DNA from 2 places in the Bacillus marinisedimentorum genome. Region 2 is predicted to be linked to the other one. Evidence: predicted binding sites of a transcription regulator. Region 2 holds the regulator's gene; the other holds the start of a gene.
The links. Region 2 encodes LexA, which represses DNA repair genes until DNA is damaged. Its sites were predicted from a motif close to CGAACATATGTTCG; they were not measured.
Positions count from the first base shown of each region.

Region 1: A4U59_RS18035 (Y-family DNA polymerase) is a predicted target of LexA. The motif match lies at 3,018-3,031, and genes of this name have one in related genera.

Region 1 covers NZ_LWBL02000063.1:38,226-49,048, forward strand. The annotation lists gene A4U59_RS18020 (CDGSH iron-sulfur domain-containing protein) at 1-198, shown strand, start outside; gene A4U59_RS18025 (TVP38/TMEM64 family protein) at 582-1,220, opposite strand; gene A4U59_RS18030 (YolD-like family protein) at 1,364-1,702, opposite strand; gene A4U59_RS18035 (Y-family DNA polymerase) at 1,717-2,976, opposite strand; gene A4U59_RS18040 (YqzH family protein) at 3,335-3,526, shown strand; gene A4U59_RS18045 (hypothetical protein) at 3,923-4,129, opposite strand; gene A4U59_RS21465 (hypothetical protein) at 4,369-4,512, opposite strand; gene A4U59_RS18050 (SDR family NAD(P)-dependent oxidoreductase) at 4,622-5,419, opposite strand; gene A4U59_RS18055 (MBL fold metallo-hydrolase) at 5,438-6,406, opposite strand; gene A4U59_RS18060 (M20/M25/M40 family metallo-hydrolase) at 6,518-8,140, opposite strand; gene A4U59_RS18065 (glycerophosphodiester phosphodiesterase) at 8,265-8,990, shown strand; gene namA (NADPH dehydrogenase NamA) at 9,054-10,070, shown strand.
Region 2 covers NZ_LWBL02000030.1:123,186-134,008, reverse strand. The annotation lists gene mnmH (tRNA 2-selenouridine(34) synthase MnmH) at 1-533, opposite strand, end outside; gene A4U59_RS09785 (YneF family protein) at 674-895, opposite strand; gene sirA (sporulation inhibitor of replication protein SirA) at 983-1,420, opposite strand; gene tkt (transketolase) at 1,832-3,838, opposite strand; gene A4U59_RS09765 (DUF896 domain-containing protein) at 4,031-4,270, opposite strand; gene A4U59_RS09760 (YneB family resolvase-like protein) at 4,341-5,003, opposite strand; gene yneA (cell division suppressor protein YneA) at 5,136-5,414, opposite strand; gene lexA (transcriptional repressor LexA) at 5,573-6,199, shown strand; gene glnA (type I glutamate--ammonia ligase) at 6,340-7,674, opposite strand; gene A4U59_RS09740 (MerR family transcriptional regulator) at 7,729-8,121, opposite strand; gene A4U59_RS09735 (methionine gamma-lyase family protein) at 8,300-9,568, opposite strand; gene hflX (GTPase HflX) at 9,573-10,823, opposite strand, start outside.

The DNA.
Region 1 (10,823 bases), on a different contig from region 2:
GATGTTAAACTTAAAGTAATGGATAACGGTCCTCTTCTTGTCAATGGTGATTTTGAAGTTGTCGATGTGGAAGGGAATGCATTTGAAACCAAAAACTCGGTCTCGCTTTGCCGCTGCGGTTTATCCGGGAACAAGCCGTTTTGCGACGGCGCACACCGCGGCCAATTCGATTCAAAGGTCCGGGCCGAACAGGAGTAGGACTTATAAACAAATGTGCAAGGCGCCCGCTTAGCGGCGTACGCATAAGCGGGGGTACCCGCAGGGAGGTGCTCTTTCCTCCCGGAGGGGATCACCGCTTATGACGATAGCCGCTGGCGCCTGGAGCTGGACGATTCCCTTCTGGCTTTTTATCCGCAACGCTTACATTTTATAATTTCCTCAACAAAGAAAAAGGCTCCTCATCATCAGGAGCCTTTTTAAACCGGTTGATTTTAAAGCGGGATCCGTTACAGGATCCTTTTTAAATAGCTCTGTTAAACAGGCAGGGCTGTTGAATCGACATCGTTTCAAATCAGCAATTACGTTTTACAAAGTTTTTTCAGTAAGTATTCCCGGACTGCCTGTCCGTAACTCCGCTCGTGTCATTCCGGAATGCCTTTTCTTTTTTTGGCGAGGAAACGGGCGAAAAGGCTGAGTAAGGCAAGAATCAATGCAGCTATCACGAGCAGCTCAACATCCCCTGTGATGATGCTGCTGCCGAGAAATGTATATGCAACCGTTCCCGGGATGATGCCGAGGAACGTTGCAGCCATATACCGCCGGAACGGGATGTGGGCTGCTGCCGAACCGTAGCTGACAAGGTCAAAATTCAATACCGGCAATATCCTCAGCATCAATAGATAATAAAAGCCGCGCTTCTCCACCCGTTCTTTAAGGCTTGCCAGCCTGGATGAAGATGAAGTGACATTCAATTTCCAGTTGAATTTTTCCACAACCAGATACGACATGGCGGCGCCCAGCAACGCCCCTGCGAGCGTATAAAAAAAACCTTTGACCGGACCGAATGCCAGGCCGCCCATAACTGTCACAACCGAGGCAGGGAAAAGGGTCAGCGGCCGAACTGCCAGAATCACGATATATACGGCGGAAGAAAATATGCCGAACGAGAGTATCCACTTTCTCAATACCTCCGGGTCCGCCGCGAAAGCATACCGGTTTATTATAGCCAGCACTGCCAGGACGCCCGCAGCCCCCAGCAGTAAATAAATCTTGCGCTTCATCTGAGCAGCTCCTTTTTCTTATCTGCCTATTCGTTTTCTATTTCTTATATACCGCGTACAGCCCGCTGTTAACCGGATAACATTTTTACCCGGTCAGAGTCCCCTGCACTTGGTTTTTTTAGGCCGCCGGCTTCTGGGAGATTTTACAATACCGGCCACTCTGCCTTTAGGATGTCCCCAAGCTGTATCGTCTGCCGTTTGCTTCCTTCGGCTCCGGTAAGATGAAGGAGCCCGCCTATCTGATCAATCCGTGTAATCCGTCCGGTTGCCTGGTAAAGGCCGCTCTTTTCAAAAACGGTGAAGGTAAGCGGCTTTTGCAGGCTTAGCGCCTCTGTGATCATTTCATCGAGAAGCTCAAGCTCCTGCTCATCCAATTCCGGCTTTTGCGGGCGCTGATCTTCTTTTTCCCAGCGGCGCAGCTTGCCTACATGCTCCGGAAGCATGAGGGATGTCCACTTGATATTGCCTCTGTCTTTTAACATCTTTCTCCCTCCATCTATTTTTTATGACCGCCAATCAGCCCGCTCCGGTGCCTTTCCGTTCCTGCTTCTGTAAACGAGACCGCCCGCAGCAGCTTTCCGCTCCCGTGTTCACGGCGGATGGCGTCCATCGTATAACCGAGCCGGCGCCGGTGAGGCTTGCGGGGGTCAAATAGACTGAGCTGGACATTTTCATCACCGGTAATGCTCGAAAGCGCGATTGATATTTTACGAACGGTTCCGCCATTATAGTGCTCATGAAAAAGCTCAAGACATACCTCATAAAGATCCATGGTCACGTTTGTCGGCTGGCTGACTGTGCGGGAGCGGTGAAAGCCTCCTCCGCCCTCATCCTTGCTGTATCCAATGCCGAGGCTCACCGTCCGGCCCGCCTTTTTGTGTGTCCTGGCCCGGCGCGCCACTTCCTCGCACATTTCAAGAATGACATGTTTCACATCCTCCGGGTCCTTATAGTCCCTGAGCAGGATTTGGCTTTTGCCGAAGCTGATCTGTCCCTGCATGATCGGGGCGCCGAGTTCAGAAAGATCGATGCCATTGGCGTGATAATAAAGCTGATTTCCCATGATCCCGAATTTTTTCTCAAGCCGCTCAAGCGGAAAAGCTGCCAATTGGCCGACGTTAAATATCCCCATGCGGTTCAGTGTCCGTTCCACCCTGGTGCCGATGCCCCACATTTTACTGAGCGGCGCCAGCGGCCACAGCTTTTCCGGTACATCTTCATAGCGCCATTCGGCAATCCCCTTATGTTTCGCTTCCAGATCGAGCGCCAGTTTGGCCAGCAGCATATTGGGCCCGATGCCGATTGCACACGGAAGCTGGAATTCCTTATCGATTTCATCCTTTATTTTTTCCGCGACACTCCATGCCCCGCCCCATGTCCCTTCACTGCCATCCACCTTCAAAAAACTTTCATCCACGCTGTATGTGTGGATGGCTTCTTTCGGCACAAAACGGTTGAACAGCCGGGTGATCTCCATCGACACCCGCAAATACAGGGACATTTCCGCATTAACTGTAATGATGCGGGAATCGGCGGGAATTTCAAACAGCCGGCTGCCTGTCCTGATGCCGAAATCCTTTTTAAGGCGGGGCGAAGCAGCAAGCACGACACTCCCCTGCCGCTCGGTATTCCCGACAACGGCCAGGTGGCAATCGAGCGGGTCAAGCCCCCGCATTACCGCAGAGCAGCTCGCATAAAAACTTTTCATATCAATACAAAGGATTTTCTGGTCCGGCAGTTCTGTATATTCAACCATAAGGTCTCCCTCCTGTATCTTTCTCTATATATCCTTACCACCGAACGCACGTTCCTATTCATTCTGTTTTTATTATAAAAGAATATATGTTTTGTTTTCAATGGAAGTTTTTGTGAAACGAAAACGAAAAGTTCCCGGCCAGCGGCATATTTGAAGTGCCGGGGTCCAAATTGTACTGTGATTTGAGGGTTTGAGGCTTTGAGGCTTTGAAGATCTGAACCAGTCATGTGATGCGACTGGAAAAAATATTAGGGCAGTGAAACCTTTCTATTGCCTAAAAAGCAGGCGAGACTATTTCGTTTGATGCCCGCACGTTTATAATAGAAATACAGGAACTTCGAAAAAAGGAGATCGGCATATGGACAGAAATTTACTTGCAGGGATGATTCGGCGCCGGCTGGCACAATATGGGCAGGAAAACACCCGCCTGCCTGCTGATGAAATGGAAAAACTCGTGGATAAAGCACTGAACATACTGGCAGAACCAGGCAGTGAAGCAGATGTTGGGGATATCGTTGAAGATGTTGCGTATGAGTATGTGACAGGATGAGAATAAGAAAAGTCTAAGGCGCCCGCTTAGCGGTTACGCATAAGCGGAGCCTATCCACACCAATTGATTGGTGCGGACAGGCTCGCCTCCTCGGAAATGCACCGCATATTTTCGTCTGTCCGTGAAGACTTGTTCAATATCCAGCGGGAGCAGTGGGACGGGTGAGATCACGCGGCATGGAAATTACCACGTTCTTTCCCCTCGATTCACACAAGCCTGCGGCCGAAACGGGCTGTTTACTCAAATGCGGTATCACTCGGCCGATTTTTGGCTGGTGACCTGGCGGATTTGTCTCATTTTTTAAAAAAACAATTCATTTTCTTTGTATTTCACGCCGGATGACTGTTCATTCATGCCATATCCCCGGTTTTTCACGCCGTACACGAACAACCGCAATCAGGGGGATGCACTTTCGCGCGGCATCCCGTTTCTTTCACGCCAAACTGCAGCTGTTTCACGCGCAATCTCCCACATTTCATGCCGAAGCGTCCAACTTTCACGCCAAAGGAGCTGTTTCGCGCCGTTCAGCCCGGCTTTCACGCCGTAACTCCATTTTTTCACGCCGCAGCTGATCCGCACCTCAATACGACGGCACGCCAGCACAGCCTGAGTTCCCCTGGGCATGGAAATTACCACGTTCTTTCCCCTCGATTCACACAAGCCTGCGGCCGAAACAGGCTGTTTACTCAAATGCGGTATCACTCGGCCGATTTTTGGCTGGTGACCTGGCGGATTTGTCTCATTTTTTAAAAAAACAATTCATTTTCTTTGTATTTCACGCCGGATGACTGTTCATTCATGCCATATCCCCGGTTTTTCACGCCGTACACGAACAACCGCAATCAGGTGGATGCACTTTCGCGCGGCGTCCCGTTTCTTTCACGCCAAACTGCAACTGTTTCACGCGCAATTTCCCACATTTCATGCCGAAGCGTCCAACTTTCACGCCAAAGCAGCTGTTTCGCGCCGTTCAGCCCGGCTTTCACGCCAAAACTCCATTTTTCACGCCGCAGCTGATCCGCACCTCAATACGACGGCACGCCAGCGCAGCCTGAGTTCCCGGGTCTGGAAATTTTCACGTTCTTCCCCCACTTTTCACTTCTTCCGAAAAGCATTTCCGGCGACTTTTTCCACAATCCCCGGGAACAGCTGGTATAATACGCTCCCTGCGTTCATCCAGCGCGGCAGGTTAATTTCCCGCCGCGGCTTGACCATGGCCCCGGTGATTTTTTCTGCCACCTCTGCAGCGGGCAGCATGAATTTTTCCACATTTTTGACATAGCTCCCCGATTTGTCGGCTGTTTCAAAAAAGTTCGTTTTGATCGGGCCGGGGTTCACTGCCGTCACATGGATTCCGTATTGAACCGTCTCCATGCGCAAACTGTTGGTCAGGCCGAGCACGGCATGTTTCGTCGCAGAGTAGGCGCTCGATTTCGGGGTGGCGAGTTTTCCTGCCTGAGAAGCGACATTGATGATATGCCCGCTTTTTTGTTCCTTCATATGAGGAAGCACCATCCCGGTACAGGCAATCACTCCGAAAACGTTGACGTCGAACATCCTCTTCACTTCATCCAGCGGGGCTTTTTCAAATTCTTCAAAAATCCCGAAGCCGGCGTTATTGACGAGTATGTCAATCCTGCCGGCCTGTTCGTAGATGGTTTTGAATACCTGTTCGACCTGCCCGGGATCGCTGACATCAAGCGCAAAATATAAAGGCCGCAAACCGGTTGTCTTTTCAATCCGGCTGGCAGCTGCAGCCAGCCTGTCTTCCGACCGGGCAAGGAGCACGGTCAATGCCCCCATTTCAGCAGCTTTGTATGCGGTCTGCTCGCCGATTCCGCTGGAAGCTCCCGTAATGGCGATTACTTTTCCTTTCAAATATTGATTTCTCATATGACACCTCTGTTTTGGTCAGTCTGCCGCATAATAACACCAGGCGGCACATGTCCGATCAACATAGATAAGGCCTTCATCCTCGAGATAATCAAGCTGGCCGATCGTTTCTGACATTGTCAGGCCAAGCTCTTTCTGAAATATGGTCGGAAACAATTTTTTGCAAATTTGAAAAGCGGTCATCGGCTGCTCATTAAGCCAGCCATGAATTGTGAGGGCACGCTCGTGCTGCTTCTTCAGCCTGTTTTCCACGAGGGCAGCCGCCTTTTCAACACTGCGGCCATGACCCGGCAGCACAATTTCCGGATGAAGCGCCGCCACCTTTTTCAGCGACTCATTGTAAAGCAGCTGCGGCCGGGCCCGTTCTTCTTCTCCCGGATAAGGAGGCTCAATCAACGGATTTGAGGAAATGTGCTGCAGCAGCACATCGCCGCCGATCGCAATCCCTGTCTCCCTGTTGTGAAGCATGATGTGGCTGCCGGCATGACCCGGGACTTCGTACACCGACCAGCCAGGCAACCCGGGGGCCTCGTCTCCTTCTGCAATTGTGCCGGTAAGCTTTCGGCTGCAAGAATATTTCATCGACCTGTTCATTTTGCTGACGAATTTCAAAAAGTATGAATCGATGCCGCTCTTTTGGAAAAGATCGAGTAAGAACTCCTCATAATTCCGGAAAAATGTTTCGTCTCGGCTTATCCACGGATCATTTTTCCAGTGGCCGATAACAGGAATGGATTCTGGCAAATAATCAAGCAGGCCGGCATGATCGGGATGATGGTGCGTCAAAATGACCTGTTCTATATCATCGGGCACACGCCCCAGTTCTTTCAGCTGCAGTTTAAAGGCTTCCCAGGCTTCCTCCGTTTTCGCCCCTGTATCCACGAGTGTAAGGGCCTCGCCCTCGACGAGATAAATATTCACATCACCGACGGGAAAAGGAGTCGGAAGCACAAGCCGGTGAATTTTTTCGGTTTTCAACATGTCCATTCATTACCTCCATATCTTACAATCCACACAAAACATTATAGCGAAAAAATGGAATGTCTACAAAATGAGGAGCCCGGCCGCAATTTGACAGCGAGGGCTCCAGCATTACGGTTACGGTGTATTTTCAAGAAGGCGGCCAACTGTCCTGGAAAGCAATTCATGCAAAGTGCCGAAAGAGAATGACAACTCAAGCCGCTCCGTCCACTGGTGGGCATCGCGTCCGAGCGGACCGAGATTCAAGACCGGGACGTTCAGCGCTTTCAGAGCTTCAATGGGTAGATTATACCCATTCTGGAACAAAGGCATGTTCTCCGTCAGCGGACTGAGCCCCTCTTCCGTTTCTTTCAGCTGGACAAAACTCAAATCAGAAAGGCCGGCAAAATAGTACTGGTGCTTAAAGTCAACGTTATACGTTTTCTTGCTGTATGCGATTAAATCATTCACTGTATCCATGATCCACGGATTATCGGCGGAAGATACCGCCGGATAAAACGGCGGACTGTAAAACAGTATGATCATCGGGGCTTCCTTATTGCAAAGTGCAGCCAGGTCATGGACCAGGATTGTTGTAAAATCACGGTCACCAGCATCGTGCCTGTTGGCGATGAGGTAATTTTGGCGCCTGTGGATTTCCTCTTCCCCATAAAGGGCGATCGCTTTTTGTTTCAGCGTTTCATACGTAAAGACCTGTACTTTGACCGGTTTGGGTGAATAAGATTGAAAGCCGGCAAACTGGCGGGCGCGGCGGAGAAAATTGTCTTCGATATTACGGGCAGCCGCGCGGGCCACTTGCATGAGCAGACTCGTAATATCCTCCCCCGATCTTTTCATATTCATGACATTGAATAAGGCCACTGATGCATGCGGGATTTGCACAGAATACTCTTCTTTTAAATCTTTTTGCATCAAGTTCACAGGCGGCGGGGTCGCTTCATCCCCGACCCGTTCGCAAAACGCAGCGTTCAGTTCAAGGATCCTGCTGATTTCCGATGCCATATAATTTGAATTCAACCCGGAAAACGGCTCACCGACGTGTGTCTCTTTCCCGTAACAGAAAAAGCCGGGCAGCAGCTTGCCGACTGATCCGGTATACACATATTTCGCATGATCGCCCGGATATCTGGAAAACATCGGTTCCGAATTCAGGCATACCGCATATTCAAGGCCGTACTGTTTAGCCATTTCAATAAGGACAGGGACAGCTTCAATCATGCCGGCGGAATTGACTTCTTCGTCAGGGACAGAAAGCATCAGCACATTCCCTTCAAATTCACCGGCGGCAGCTTTCTCTATCATCGACATATGGAGGGCGGCCCCGGCTTTCATATCCATCGCCCCGCGGCCGAATAACCATTCGCCTTCATCTAGGTCCCGCTGCACATCGTCAGGAAGACGGCTGCGGTATTTATAAAATTCAGCAGTAAGGGCATCCGCACGAAAAGCAAGCTGCTTCCATGGCCCATAATCCTCTACCGGCACGACATCAAAGTGGCTGAGCAAAATGACGGTTCTTTTTACACCCGGCTTTTTGACGAGGGCAGTCACAAATGACCTCCCGTCTGTAAGCGGATGAAGTTTCACCATATCCGTGTTATGTTTAAAATACGGCAAGAAGGATAAATTTCTATGAATATATTCGGCAACGGCCACTTCATCTTCGGACCCGGTGATGCTCTGGTATTCCACAAGGTTGACGAGCAGTTCCTTAAGTGAATCTTTCGTTTGCCACCTCATCGCCATTCCTCCCAGCTGCTGTTGTCTATTTGAAAGTCTTTATATCTGACTCAATACTATAATATTATAGAAAGCATCGAAAAAAATCCAATTTTCATTCATTTCAGAAAGCAGGTGGCCTAAAATGAAGACACAAATTTTTGCACACCGAGGCGTTAGCTCGCTTGCGCCTGAAAATACGATGCCAGCTTTTAAAAAGGCGCTCGAATATAAGGCTGACGGCATCGAACTCGATGTTCAGCTCTCAAAAGACGGCGTTCCTGTCGTCATCCATGATGAGACGCTGGAGCGGACTACCACCGGTTCAGGAATGGTGAAGGACCATACTGTTGCAGAGCTGAAAAAGCTTGATGCAGGAAAATGGTTTTCCCCCGCCTACTGGCACACAACGATTCCGACACTTGAGGAATTTGCCGGTTGGGCGGCGGAAACATCATTGAACATAAATGTCGAATTGAAAACGAACAAAGTCAGATATGAGGGCATAGAACAAAAAGTTCTCGACATTCTCAAAAAATACGGATTGACAGAACGATCTGTCATCTCTGCCTTTCATTACGAAAGCCTGAAAGCCGTCCGGGAAATCCACCCGGATATGAGTTTTGCCCCGCTTTCTTCCAAACGGCTCGCTAAGCCGTGCGAATTTGCAGAAAGCATCGGGGCTGACAGCATCCACCTGAATTACCGGCTGATCAATCGCAGGCTCATCAAACATTGTGGTAAATCCGGGGTCACGCTCAGAACATACACCGTCAATTCCGTCTTTGCCATGCGGAAATGCTTCAGATTGAATGTGCCGGCGATCATTACGGATATGCCCCACAAAGCCGTTGTGCTCAAATCAAAGTAATCAGCGGACAAAATGATATAATGTAAGAAAAATGCAACTTACTAGATAGGAGATGACCCTGTAATGACCGCATTATTTTCCCCGTACAAAATAGGAAACATCGAATTGAAAAACCGGATCGTCATGTCTCCGATGTGCATGTACTCAAGTCATAATGAAGATGGGATGGTGGAAAACTGGCACAGGACCCACTATGTGTCACGGGCAGTTGGAGGAACCGGACTGATCATGCTTGAAGCGACCGCTGTAACGGCGCAGGGCCGCATATCCTCCCGTGATCTCGGAATCTGGAGTGATGACCATATTTCAGGTCTGTCGGACCTTGTAAGCCAGATCCACGAACAGGGGGCACACGCCACCATCCAGCTGGCTCATGCCGGCAGAAAGGCGACCGTGGATGGACCAATCATCGCCCCTTCCGCAATTCCTTACAACGAAAAGATGAAAACACCGGAAGAAATGACGAAGGAAGATATTTCTGAGACGATCCGCGCCTTCAAGGAAGGTGCACGAAGAACGAAAGAAGCAGGCTTTGACATCATAGAGCTCCATGCCGCCCACGGCTACCTGATCAATGAATTTCTTTCACCCCTTTCAAACAGGCGGGAAGACGAATACGGAGGCAGCATGGAAAACCGTTTCCGATTTTTACGCGACATCATGCGGGCCGTAAAAGAAGTATGGAATGGTCCGCTCATGGTGCGGATTTCAGCGAGCGATTATCATGAAGAAGGAAATGATATCAGCGATTATGCAGTAATGGCCGCTTGGATGAAGGATGAAGGAGCCGGCTTGATCGACTGCAGTTCAGGAGCTGTCGTGCCGGCTCAGATTAATGTCTATCCCGGATATCAGGTGAAATTTGCGGAAACAATCAAAAAGGAAGCGGGAATCGCCTCCGGAGCAGTCGGGATGATCACCTCCGGACTGCAGGCTGAAGAAATTCTCCAGAATGAGCGGGCTGATCTGATTTTTATCGGCAGAGCGCTGCTGGACGACCCATACTGGCCGCTCAGGGCCGCGCGCGAACTCCAAACTGAATTCACACCACCTGTGCAATATGAACGCGGTTGGAAATAACAACCGCTCAACTTTACACATACCAAAAAACGGTTGCCTGTGGATAGGTACGGAAGGCAAGTTTCCTTTGCAGCATTTTGATCATCCGCCCGAATGAGGCTGGGACATAAGTATTTCAGCTAATGATAAACCCGAACGATTAAGAAAGATTTCAATGAATCTTTCACCTAACCGTTCGGGTCTTTAATTACTCTCTTCAATAAATCTTTTAATGTTGCATACTATTTTTAAAAACCAGTGGAATGGAGCGGAAGACACTCGACTCCAACGGGAAATAGAGGAAAGGCTGAGACCCCGCAGGCGAAGCCGAGGAGGCTCAGCTTCCTCCCCGTGGAAAGCGAGTGTCTGCAGCGCAATGGAACGAACTTGTTTTTTCAGCTTAACTGATTATTAGTAAACAGTATTACGTTGAATAGATATTGTTCGTCTCTAAGCATGACTTATTTAGTTATGTCCCAACCTCAATGTTAGTTTTCCAACAAGTATAGCCTAAAGGCCCGGGGAGAGCTCTTAACCTTGCCGGGGAGGCTTTAATGGTTCAGCATAAATAAACACAGGAGGTTCATCCCCCTGCGTCTCTAGTGCAATTAACCAATGAAACATGTGATGTTTTACCGGTTAACCACATTGCTAATGAAATTCCTCCACTCTGCAACCGAGCTTCTTACTGCGCGGGTGCCTGTTTTTTGGTGAAATGGGAATTTACATATATGTACCGGAAACATCTTTTATTGAGCGGCTTCCCCTGTGGAG
Region 2 (10,823 bases):
AGATCGATGACCGGGTACCCTTCTGATTTTAGGGCCTGCAAAACATCTGTCTTTCTGGTGCCGGTATGACCTTCAAGAACAACGAAGGGTTTCGGTTCACTTGCTGCCTCTTCCAGTTCGCTGACTGTTTTTTTACGGTATGATCTGATGCCGCCTTCTAACTGAACAACCGGCAATTCCATCATATTCATTGTAGTGACGACAGCTCCGCTGCGCATTCCGCCCCTCCAGCAATAGACGACAATCGGTGAATCAGGGTTTTCCCTGATGATGTTCTGGAAACGTTCGTAAAATATCGGCAATTTTCCAGATAACACCTCCAGGCCTCTTTCTTTTGCCGGCTCACGCCCCCGCTGTTTATATAGGGTGCCGATTTCGGCCCGTTCCCCATTATCGAATATCGGAATGTTCACTGCGCCAGGCATGTGATATTCCGCAAATTCCGCCGGCGAACGAACGTCAACAAAACATGGATTATCAATATGTTCCACATCATATATTGTCATTTTGTCAGGTTTCGAATCCATCTTCATTCCATATCCTTCTTTCTGCCGTCCATATGACTGAAACGATGTCTACCGTCTATTATTGTACACATCGCCGCAGTTGAAATCCAGCGTATAAGCCCTTATATAGGAAAAGACACTCCAATGAGTGCCTGTCCGTCAGTACATTATTTTTTTGTTGTGTTTATATTGTTCATGGCTCTCATCATCTGGTTAATCTTCTTCTGCGAAGGTTTTTGTCCCATCTGCATGAGTAACACACGAAGCATTTGTTCATTGATTGGCGGATTTTTCTTCAGATAGCTCATCATGTATTGGCGAGCGATAAAAAACCCGATAGCAAGCCCGGCCAATAATGCCAGGACGCCTACCAGAATGTAATAAAACATACACTAGCTCCTCCTTCAAACTGTCTACTGTAAAGTGTACTAAAACCGTTCCTATTATACAATAAGTCGGAGCCATTTTGTCGAATTTCATACAAATTTACGCTGTTTTATCGGGTTGAGCCATCCATAGTTTTTATTATGATAGTCAATCGCAAGAAAATAAGAGTCTATTTTACGCAACGCTTCAAAAAAGATCGTTTCCGCTTCATATGTTCCGCTTGATCGCAGCAATAAGAAGTTCTGGTGCAGTGATAAGCTCGCCCGCGTATCATTCGCGTCAATATAGAATGTATTCAACAAAATATGTCCGTCCGGGCGGCTCTTTATCCTTGACCCGATTTCATGCTTGAGCAATTGGATCGGGACCCTCCGTGTAATATATTGGACCTGCCTTTTGACAACGTTATATGCTTGCATGTCCTGTTTAAATTCATATTGATAAAACAAATTGTATAATCGGTCTTCGTTGCCGAAGAAGTGGTGGCAAAACTCTTCTTCCACAAGATAAATGACGAACCTTCTCATGCAGCCCCCTCCTGTAATCTCCTTTCTGTCAGTATAGCGGAACATTTATATAATCAATGTCTATCCGTGAAACAAATCTCTTCTATTTTTGTCGAATGGAGCCGCTTGCATATAGACTGTTAGTGTCATGGACAGAATAAATGCGCAAGGCGCCTGCTTATGACGATAGCCGCTTGCGCCTGGAGCTGGACAATTCCCTTCTGGCTATCCGCAACGCTTAAATATTATAATTTCCTTAACAACAGCGAAAACTCGCCGATTGGCGAGCTTTCAGGCAAAGACGGCGGCACATCTGCCGTTCTATATCCATAAAATTGTCTGCTCCTTTTCATTCCTTCCTTCCTGACAACTTTCACTTTCCTATACGATGAAAAAACCCCCGGCTCGGCCGGAGGTTTCGGGAATTTCATATTATTTTTTCAGAAGGGATTTAAGCTCAGAAACCACATTTCCTACATTGAAGCCATATTCTGATACGACCTTTTCTCCCGGAGCAGAAGCACCGAAACGGTCTATGCCGAGCACTTTTCCTTCATCGCCGGTATAGCGCTCCCATCCGAAAGTGGCAGCCATTTCAATAGCAAGACGCTTCTTGACGGATTTCGGGATGACTTTTTCCTTATATTCTTCTGATTGTTCTTCAAATCTGTCCCAGGAAGGCATGGACACCACTGATATATGGATGCCGTCTTTTTCAAGTTCTTTCTGCGCTTCCACAGCAAGGCTCACTTCTGAGCCAGACGCAAGAAGAAGCGCCTCAGGGTTTCCGTTTTGTGCGGACGAAATGACGTATGCACCTTTGCGGACTCCTTCTTCTGCTTTTTGTCCGGTTGCCATTGTCGGCAGTCCCTGGCGTGTAAGCACAAGCGCTGTTGGTTTATTTGTGCTTTCCATGGCCATTTTCCAGGCAGCCTTCGTTTCATTGCCGTCTGCCGGGCGGATGATGGACAAACCAGGCATCGCTCTTAATGAAGGCAGCTGTTCAATCGGTTCGTGTGTAGGGCCGTCCTCACCGACAGCAATGCTGTCATGTGTAAATACGTATGTGACAGGAAGCCCCATTAAGGCTGCCAGGCGGATAGCCGGGCGCAAGTAGTCGGAGAAGACGAAGAATGTTCCGCCATACACTTTCAGCCCGCCATGGAGTGCCATGCCGTTCAGAGCGGCACCCATCGCAAATTCACGAACACCGAACCAGATATTCCGGCCTGCATAATTGCTTGCGGAAAAATCCTCTTCATCTTTAATCAGTGTTTTATTGGAGCCGGCCAGGTCTGCAGAACCGCCGAAGAAGTTCGGGATTCCATTTGCGATTCCGTTCAGCACTTCACCGCTGGAGGCGCGGGTAGCAGCTTTGTGTTCGCCTGGAGCATACTCCGGCAGATGGCTTTCCCATCCTTCCGGAAGCTCGCCCTTGATCGCTGTTTCAAGATCCCTTGCCAGTTCAGGATGTTCATTTTTATATGAATCAAACAGCTTATTCCACTCATTTTCTTTTTGTTGGCCGTTCTCTTTCACTTTTTCGTTAAAGTGGCTGTAAACTTCATCAGGTACATGGAAATCCCGTTCAAACGTCCATTTATAAGACTCTTTCGTCATTTTCGCTTCTTCTTCGCCAAGCGGTGCACCGTGAGAGGCTGAAGAGCCGGCTTTGTTAGGGGAGCCGTATCCGATCGTTGTTTTCACTTCAATCAGTGTAGGGCGATCAAGATCCGCTCTTGCATTTTCCAGAGCTTCTTCAATTTCCTCAAGATTGTTTCCGTCCTCCACCCTGATTACCTGCCATCCATAAGCTTTAAAACGGTCTTCGACGCTTTCGGTGAACGAGCGGTCCAGCTGGCCGTCAAGGGAAATATCATTTGAGTCATATAACACAACAAGGCGGCCCAGTTTCATATGGCCGGCATAGGAGGCAGCCTCTCCGGAAATGCCTTCCATCAAGTCGCCGTCACCGCAAATACTGTATGTAAAGTGGTCCACTACATTATAGCTGCCGCGGTTATATTTTGCTGCAAGATGCCTTTCAGCCATCGCCATCCCTACAGCCATTGCAATACCCTGGCCAAGCGGTCCTGTTGTTGCTTCAACACCAGATGTATGGCCGTATTCCGGATGACCAGGCGTTCGGCTGCCCCACTGGCGGAAGTTTTTGAGATCGTCCATTGTGACATCGTAACCTGCCAGATGAAGAAGACTGTATAAAAGCATGGAGCCGTGTCCTGCAGACAGGACAAAACGGTCCCTGTTGAACCATTCCGGATTCGCCGGGTTCTGATTCATATATTTAGTCCAGAGACTGTATGCCATAGGAGCTGCTCCCATTGGCATTCCCGGATGTCCTGATTGTGCTTTTTCAATTGCATCAATTGAAAGCGTCCGGATGGTATTAATGGAAAGATCGTGGATGTTATCTGCCATAAAATTTTCATCCCTTCTATGTAATGTGTTTATCCGTTCCCAGCTACAATCATAGCTTTCTTGAATTAAATGTTCAAGCACTCAAAACAGCTGAAGAACGGTTAATCAATTCTACTATTGTATTATATCTCTTTTCCCGTGAATTACGAGCCCAAAACAAAAAAGATACAGCAATCCGGCTAGCTGTATCTCTCAGTGTTTGTGTCCTTTATTTGAATGTTTTTTCTGTTTCAGCTTTTCCGGCGTCACGTCATTTCCGTTTGGATCCACTATTTTCACATTTTGCAATGTGCGGTCAAAGTTTCCCCGGAAAGCCTGCAAATATTCTTCCCGCAATTTTTTTTGCTCTTTTACTTCTTCCGGAGTCAAGCCATCACGTTTCGACTTGCGTGCCAACTCATTGATCCGGTTTATTTTTTCAGGTGAAAGCATCAAAAAACTCCTTATACATAATAATTAGCCCATTAAGGGTTTTTATTTTATCATGTTTGGTTTTCACAGTCTACTCCCCAGCATTCCCATCATCCATCGACCCCATGTATTCCTGATAGCGCCTGTTGACCGTAGCCTTCGAGATGCCAAAACCAAGCCCCCGCAGGGTGGCAGCAATTTCAGCAAAGGTCAGGCCATTGTTCCGCAGCCTGACAATTTCTGATACCGGCACTTCCTTCCTTTCCCTTCCCGGACCGTGATTCCTGCTGGTCAAGTTTTGCTGCGGCCTGTATCCATTTGCAACCGCCCGCTTCATACCACGTTTGATTTTGAGATTATGGAGCTTACGCTGATATTCTTCTACGATGCTCACAATATCAAGAACCATAGAATCCGCTTCCGACAGTTTAAGTTCACCTTGATGGGAAATCGTATGAATTTTGATGCCGAGTTTTTGCAGCGTATGCAGAAGAGCAATGCGTGCATTCCCTCTGCCAAGCCTTGTCTCATCCTGGATGAGCAAAGCATCCGCTTGCCCTGTCTGAAACAGCTCAAGAAAGCGGAATACACCATCGCGGTCAATTTCATAACCGCTTTTTTTCTCTTCTATCATTTCGACTATGTGTATGTCCAGTTCACCGGCAAGCTTCGTTAACTCTTCATTTTGCCTGGCGATTGAAGTCTCCTGTGTATTTTTATCAGTACTGACTCTGCAGTAAAGGACTGCATTCATGTTTGATCACCTGTATGTTCTTTTATTTTATGAGGGTGTCCAAAAGCCCATCTGTCATAATTCATAAACGTTGTCCCTTCCGCATATGTGTAACTCTATTTCTTTATTGCACTCTGGATTGCCGGTGCCGCCTCAGTCTTTTTCGACCGGAATGAGAATTTTCTGTCCTGGATAAATAGCGGACCGTTCCACGTCGTTATGGTCAGTGACCCAGCCGATGAATTCCTCAGCAGTGTAAACATGATGGTCGTGGTATTCCTCAGCAAGCCCCCAGAGTGTATCTCCCTTTTCTATCGTTACTTTTATGTAATCTTCCCTGTCAAGCGGCGCTGCCATCACCACTGTAGCTGTTGTAAACAGGATCATGAAAATAAATGCAGCGACAAATGTCATATCGATTTTGCTTTGCATCTTTCTATTCCCTCCCCAAGAATATACGTTCGCTTTTGTTGAGTTCATTATAAAGGGAACAAATGTTTCCGTCAACGGTTTTTCGAACTTATGTTTGTATGCTGGACAGGGACATGGTATACTTACGGTAAGAAAAGGAAACGAACGGGGTGCACAAAATGACAAAACTCTCAAAACGCCAGGAGGAAATCCTGAATTTCATTAAAGAAGAAGTCCATCAAAAAGGCTATCCCCCTTCCGTCAGGGAGATCGGCGAAGCAGTCGGGCTTGCTTCAAGTTCTACTGTACACGGACATCTGGCACGGCTTGAAAAGAAGGGCCTGATCAGGAGGGATCCCACTAAGCCTCGGGCAATCGAAGTCCTTGGCACCCAGTCCGCCCAGGACATCCCTGTCAGCCGGACAGTCAATGTTCCTGTTATCGGTAAGGTAACTGCCGGGCAGCCAATTTCAGCAATCGAAAACGTGGAAGAATATATGCCTTTGCCTGAGCGGTTTGTCGCAGCGGCGGATGAAAATGTTTATATCCTAAATATCGTCGGAGACAGTATGATTGAAGCGGGCATTTATGACGGAGACATGGTCATCGTCCGCCAGCAAAGCACCGCGAACAACGGTGATATCGTTGTCGCCATGACGGATGAGAACGAAGCTACTGTAAAACGTTTCTTTAAAGAAAAGGACTATGTCCGCCTCCAGCCTGAAAATTCCACAATGGATCCGATCATCCTCCGGAATGTAAGCATCCTCGGAAAAGTGGTCGGCGTCTACAGGATGGTTCATTAAGCAGCGGATGCTGTTTTTGCTGTCATCCCGCAAACCGCCATCTTTACTATAGGAATATGAAACAGCCGGTCACACTGCCGGCTGTTTTTTTTTGAGGATATTTAAAAAGCCCCCCGTCTCCGGGAGGCTTTGTTTCTGTCTTAATATGTTGTAAAGTATTGTTCACGTTCCCAAGGGTGAACCTGGGTCCGGAACATATCCCACTCAATTTCTTTAGCTTCGATAAAGTGTTCCGATGCATGTTTGCCGAGTGCTGTCATCAGTACTTCATCTTTTTTCAGCAGCTCAAGTGCTTCTTTCAGTGTGGAAGGAAGATCGTTGATTCCGATGCTCATTCGTTCATCTTTGTTCATCACATAAATGTTGCGGTCGACAGGAGACGGCGCGGACATATTGTTTTTGATGCCGTCAAGTCCAGCCGCAAGCATGACCGCCATAGCCAGGTAAGGGTTCGCTGCCGGATCGACACTGCGGACTTCAATCCGGGTCGAAAGGCCGCGTGAAGCAGGTACACGGACAAGCGGGCTTCTGTTTTTTGAAGACCAGGCAACATAACAAGGCGCTTCATACCCGGGAACAAGACGCTTATAGGAATTTACCGTCGGGTTAGTGATCGCGGTAAAGGATTCAGCGTGCTTGAGGATACCGGCTACGAAATGACGGGCCGTATCGCTGAGCTGCAAGTCTCCTTCAGTATCATAGAACGCGTTTTCGCCATTCCTGAACAGGGACATGTTCGCATGCATTCCAGATCCATTGACGCCAAAGAGCGGTTTCGGCATGAAGGTTGCATGAAGGCCGTGTTTCCGTGCGATTGTTTTCACAGCCAGTTTGAATGTCTGGATGTCATCACAGGCCCGCAAAGCAGAAGCGTATTTAAAGTCGATCTCATGCTGGCCGGGTGCAACTTCATGGTGTGATGCTTCAATTTCAAAACCCATATCCTCGAGTTCAAGGACGATATCACGACGGCAGTTTTCGCCGAGGTCGGTCGGTGCAAGGTCAAAATATCCGCCTTTATCGTTCAGTTCGAGGGTCGGTTCACCGTTTTCATCATTTTTAAACAGGAAGAACTCCGGTTCAGGTCCAATGTTGAAGTCGGTGAAGCCGAGCTCTTCCATTTCTTTGAGCATGCGCTTGAGAATGCCGCGCGGGTCTCCTTCAAACGGAGTGCCGTCCGGATTGTAAATATCACAGATCAGGCGGGCCACTTTTCCTTTCTCAGATGTCCACGGGAAAATGACCCATGTATCAAGATCAGGGAAAAGGTACATATCAGATTCTTCAATACGGACAAAACCTTCAATGGAAGAACCGTCAAACATCATTTGATTGTCGAGTGCTTTAGGCAGCTGATCTACCGGGATTTCTACGTTTTTGATGATTCCAAGCAAATCTGTGAATTGGAGTCGGATAAATTTTACATTTTCCTTATCAGCTAAATTCAGGATATCTTCTTTTGAATACTTAGACATTTTGCTATTCTTCCTCCCACTTTTTTATAAAGTCATCAACGGCTATATTTGCCATTAATGGAAAAACCTTGATAACTCTCCTTGACGCAGGGACGCTTTGTTATACCTGCCGGCATGTTGAAGCTCATTTCTCAAAATGTCACGCAGCTGTTCATCGGTCATTTCCGGTTTTGCTGCTTTTTCAGCTGCGGGAGCACGAGTCTCCTCCTGTCTCAGGACAATCTCTTTGATGCCGGCCATATTGATGCCTCTTTCAATCAGCTCCTTGATTTCAAGCAGCCGGTCAACATCATTGAAAGAAAACATGCGCCTGTTCCCTTCTGTACGCGCAGGGCTTACCAGTCCGTGTTCTTCATAATAGCGAATTTGCCGGGCTGATAATTCTGTGAGTTTCATGACGATTCCCATAGGAAAGAGGGGCATGTTGCGGCGTATGGTATCACCCATTGCAACTCCTCCTTTTCAGAACATTCCTTATTCAATTACTAACAGTTTATCTTATGTAAGGTATGTTGTCAAATGGATGTTAGGTTTTCTCACATTATTTTTTTTGAGGAGACTTCCCCGGGGGAATTGCAAGCAAAATGAGAAAAAGGGCTTCAGCCCTTTTAACGTCAACGCCGGTTCATAATTTGATCAGCCCATCTTCCTCTAGCCGGTCAACTGCCTGGCATACTGCAATTTTCACATGCTCATAAGTCAGACCGCCCTGTACGTATGCGGTAAAAGGCGGCCGGATCGGCCCATCGGCTGTGAGCTCCAGGCTAGCCCCCTGAATGAAGGTTCCCGCCGCCATGATGACGTCATCTTCATAGCCCGGCATATAACTCGGATGCGGTGTCACATGGGAATTGACGGGTGAAGCGAACTGAATCGCCTGACAGAACGACACCATGCTTTCAGCATCATCAAATTCTACGGATTGAATCAAATCAGTCCTTTTACTATTCCATTTTGGAGATGTCCTTAAACCTGCTTTTTCTAAAAAGGCAGATGTGAAAATCGCCCCTTTTACCGCCTGGGCAACAATATGTGGTGCAAGAAAAAATCCTTGATACATTTCCTGGAGGCTGTATAGAGATGCACCTGCTTCGGCTCCGATTCCCGGTGATGTCAGCCTGTACCCGCATAATTCCACCAGATCGGCCCTGCCGACGATATAGCCTCCTGTTTTAGCGAGTCCCCCACCTGGATTTTTAATAAGTGAGCCGGCCATTAGATCTGCTCCTGCGTGAGCCGGTTCCATCGTTTCCACAAATTCTCCGTAACAGTTATCAACGAAAACGATGATGTCTTCTTTGAGATCCTTTACAAAATCAATCATTTCCCGGATTTCTTCAACTGTATAAGATGGACGTATGCCGTAGCCTTTGGAACGCTGAATTCCGATCATCTTCGTATTGGATCCGATCGCTTGTTTTACAGCGTTAAAATCAACCATCCCCTCTTCAGTCAGATCGATTGAACGGTATTTGATTCCGAACTCTTTGAGCGAACCTTTCCCGTTTCCGCGGATGCCGACGATTTCTTCAAGGGTGTCATAAGGGCGGCCTGTTATGTAAAGGAGCTCATCCCCCGGGCGGAGAACCCCGAATAATGCGGTTGATATGGCATGGGTGCCGGAAATGATTTGTGGCCGCACAAGTCCCGCTTCGGCGCCAAGCGCCCGTGCATATACCCTTTCCAATGTGTCCCGGCCGGCATCATCATAGCCGTAGCCGGTCGAGGGTGTGAAATGAAAATCACTTACCTGGAAATGACGGAAGCTTTCCAGGACGCGGAATTGGTTCGATTCAGCTGTTTGATCAGCTATCCGGTGAAGCGGTTCGATTTGTTTTTCGATTTCATTGGCGTATTGCTCGATTTTACTGCTGTTTGTAAAATGTTCGTACATGCTGCTATTCTCCTTTATTTTCAGCCAGTTCTTTATACAATGGCACGTGCGGGTGGATATACCCCGTACAGCGGTAACCTGTTTCAGCTTCATCGTATGTTCTTTCCTGCAGGATCGTTTCGGCAGCGAGCCGCGCAAGAAGGCGCCCGTTATTTTCATTGACAGTCACATCGTAAGCGGTCATTTCCTTAATCAGGCAAGATTGGACTTCCGCTTTCAACCGGTTGATATCCTCTTCTTCGAATGCACTGATCAGCAATTTGGAACCGGCACGCGTTCCGGGAATAAAGTCTTCAAGCATTTCATCCTTTTTGTTATAGACTGTAAGAATCGGAATGTCGTTGACCCCTAGGTCTTCGAGCAGTTCATACACTGTTTCTTCATGATTGAAATGATCCGGGTTCGATGAGTCCACGACATGAACGATTAAGTCTGCCTCCTTAACTTCTTCGAGGGTTGACCGGAAAGCTGCCACGAGGGTTGTCGGCAAATCCTGGATGAACCCGACAGTGTCGGTCAGCAAAACAGTTGCCCCAGATGGAATAATCATTTTCCTCGTTAACGGATCAAGGGTAGCAAACAGCAGATCCTCCTCAAATGATTCCGCTTCTGTCAGCTTGTTGAACAGGGTTGATTTTCCGGCATTTGTGTATCCTACAAGCGCTATCTGGGTCGCTCTGTTCCTTTTTCTCCTTTCACGATAGCGCTCCCTATGTTCGACGATGACCTGAAGCTGTTTTTTCAAGTCATCGATACGGCGCCTGATATGGCGGCGGTCCGATTCCAGTTTGGTTTCACCCGGTCCCCTCGTCCCGATGCCGGCACCAAGCCTGGACATTGCTTCACCCTGCCCGCCGAGTCTTGGCAGCAAATATTGAAGCTGGGCAAGCTCGACCTGCAGCTGGCCTTCCCTCGACTTTGCCCGACCCGCGAAAATATCTAGTATGAGCTGGGTCCGATCGATGACCCGCTGATGGAATAAGCCTGATAAGTTTCTGATTTGGGAAGGGGATAATTCATCATTAAAAATAACGAGGTCTGCATCCAACTCATCGGCTGCTGCCGCGATTTCTTGGATTTTTCCTTTTCCAATGTAAGTCGCCGGATCGATTTTCTGTCGTTTTTGTGTATATACTCCTGCGACCTCCCCACCTGCTGTACCTGTTAAAGATGCCAATTCATCAAGTGAGTACTCGATCCTTTCTTCCGTGTCCTGTTGCAGCCACGATGCGACCAGCACAGCTCTTTCTCTGTC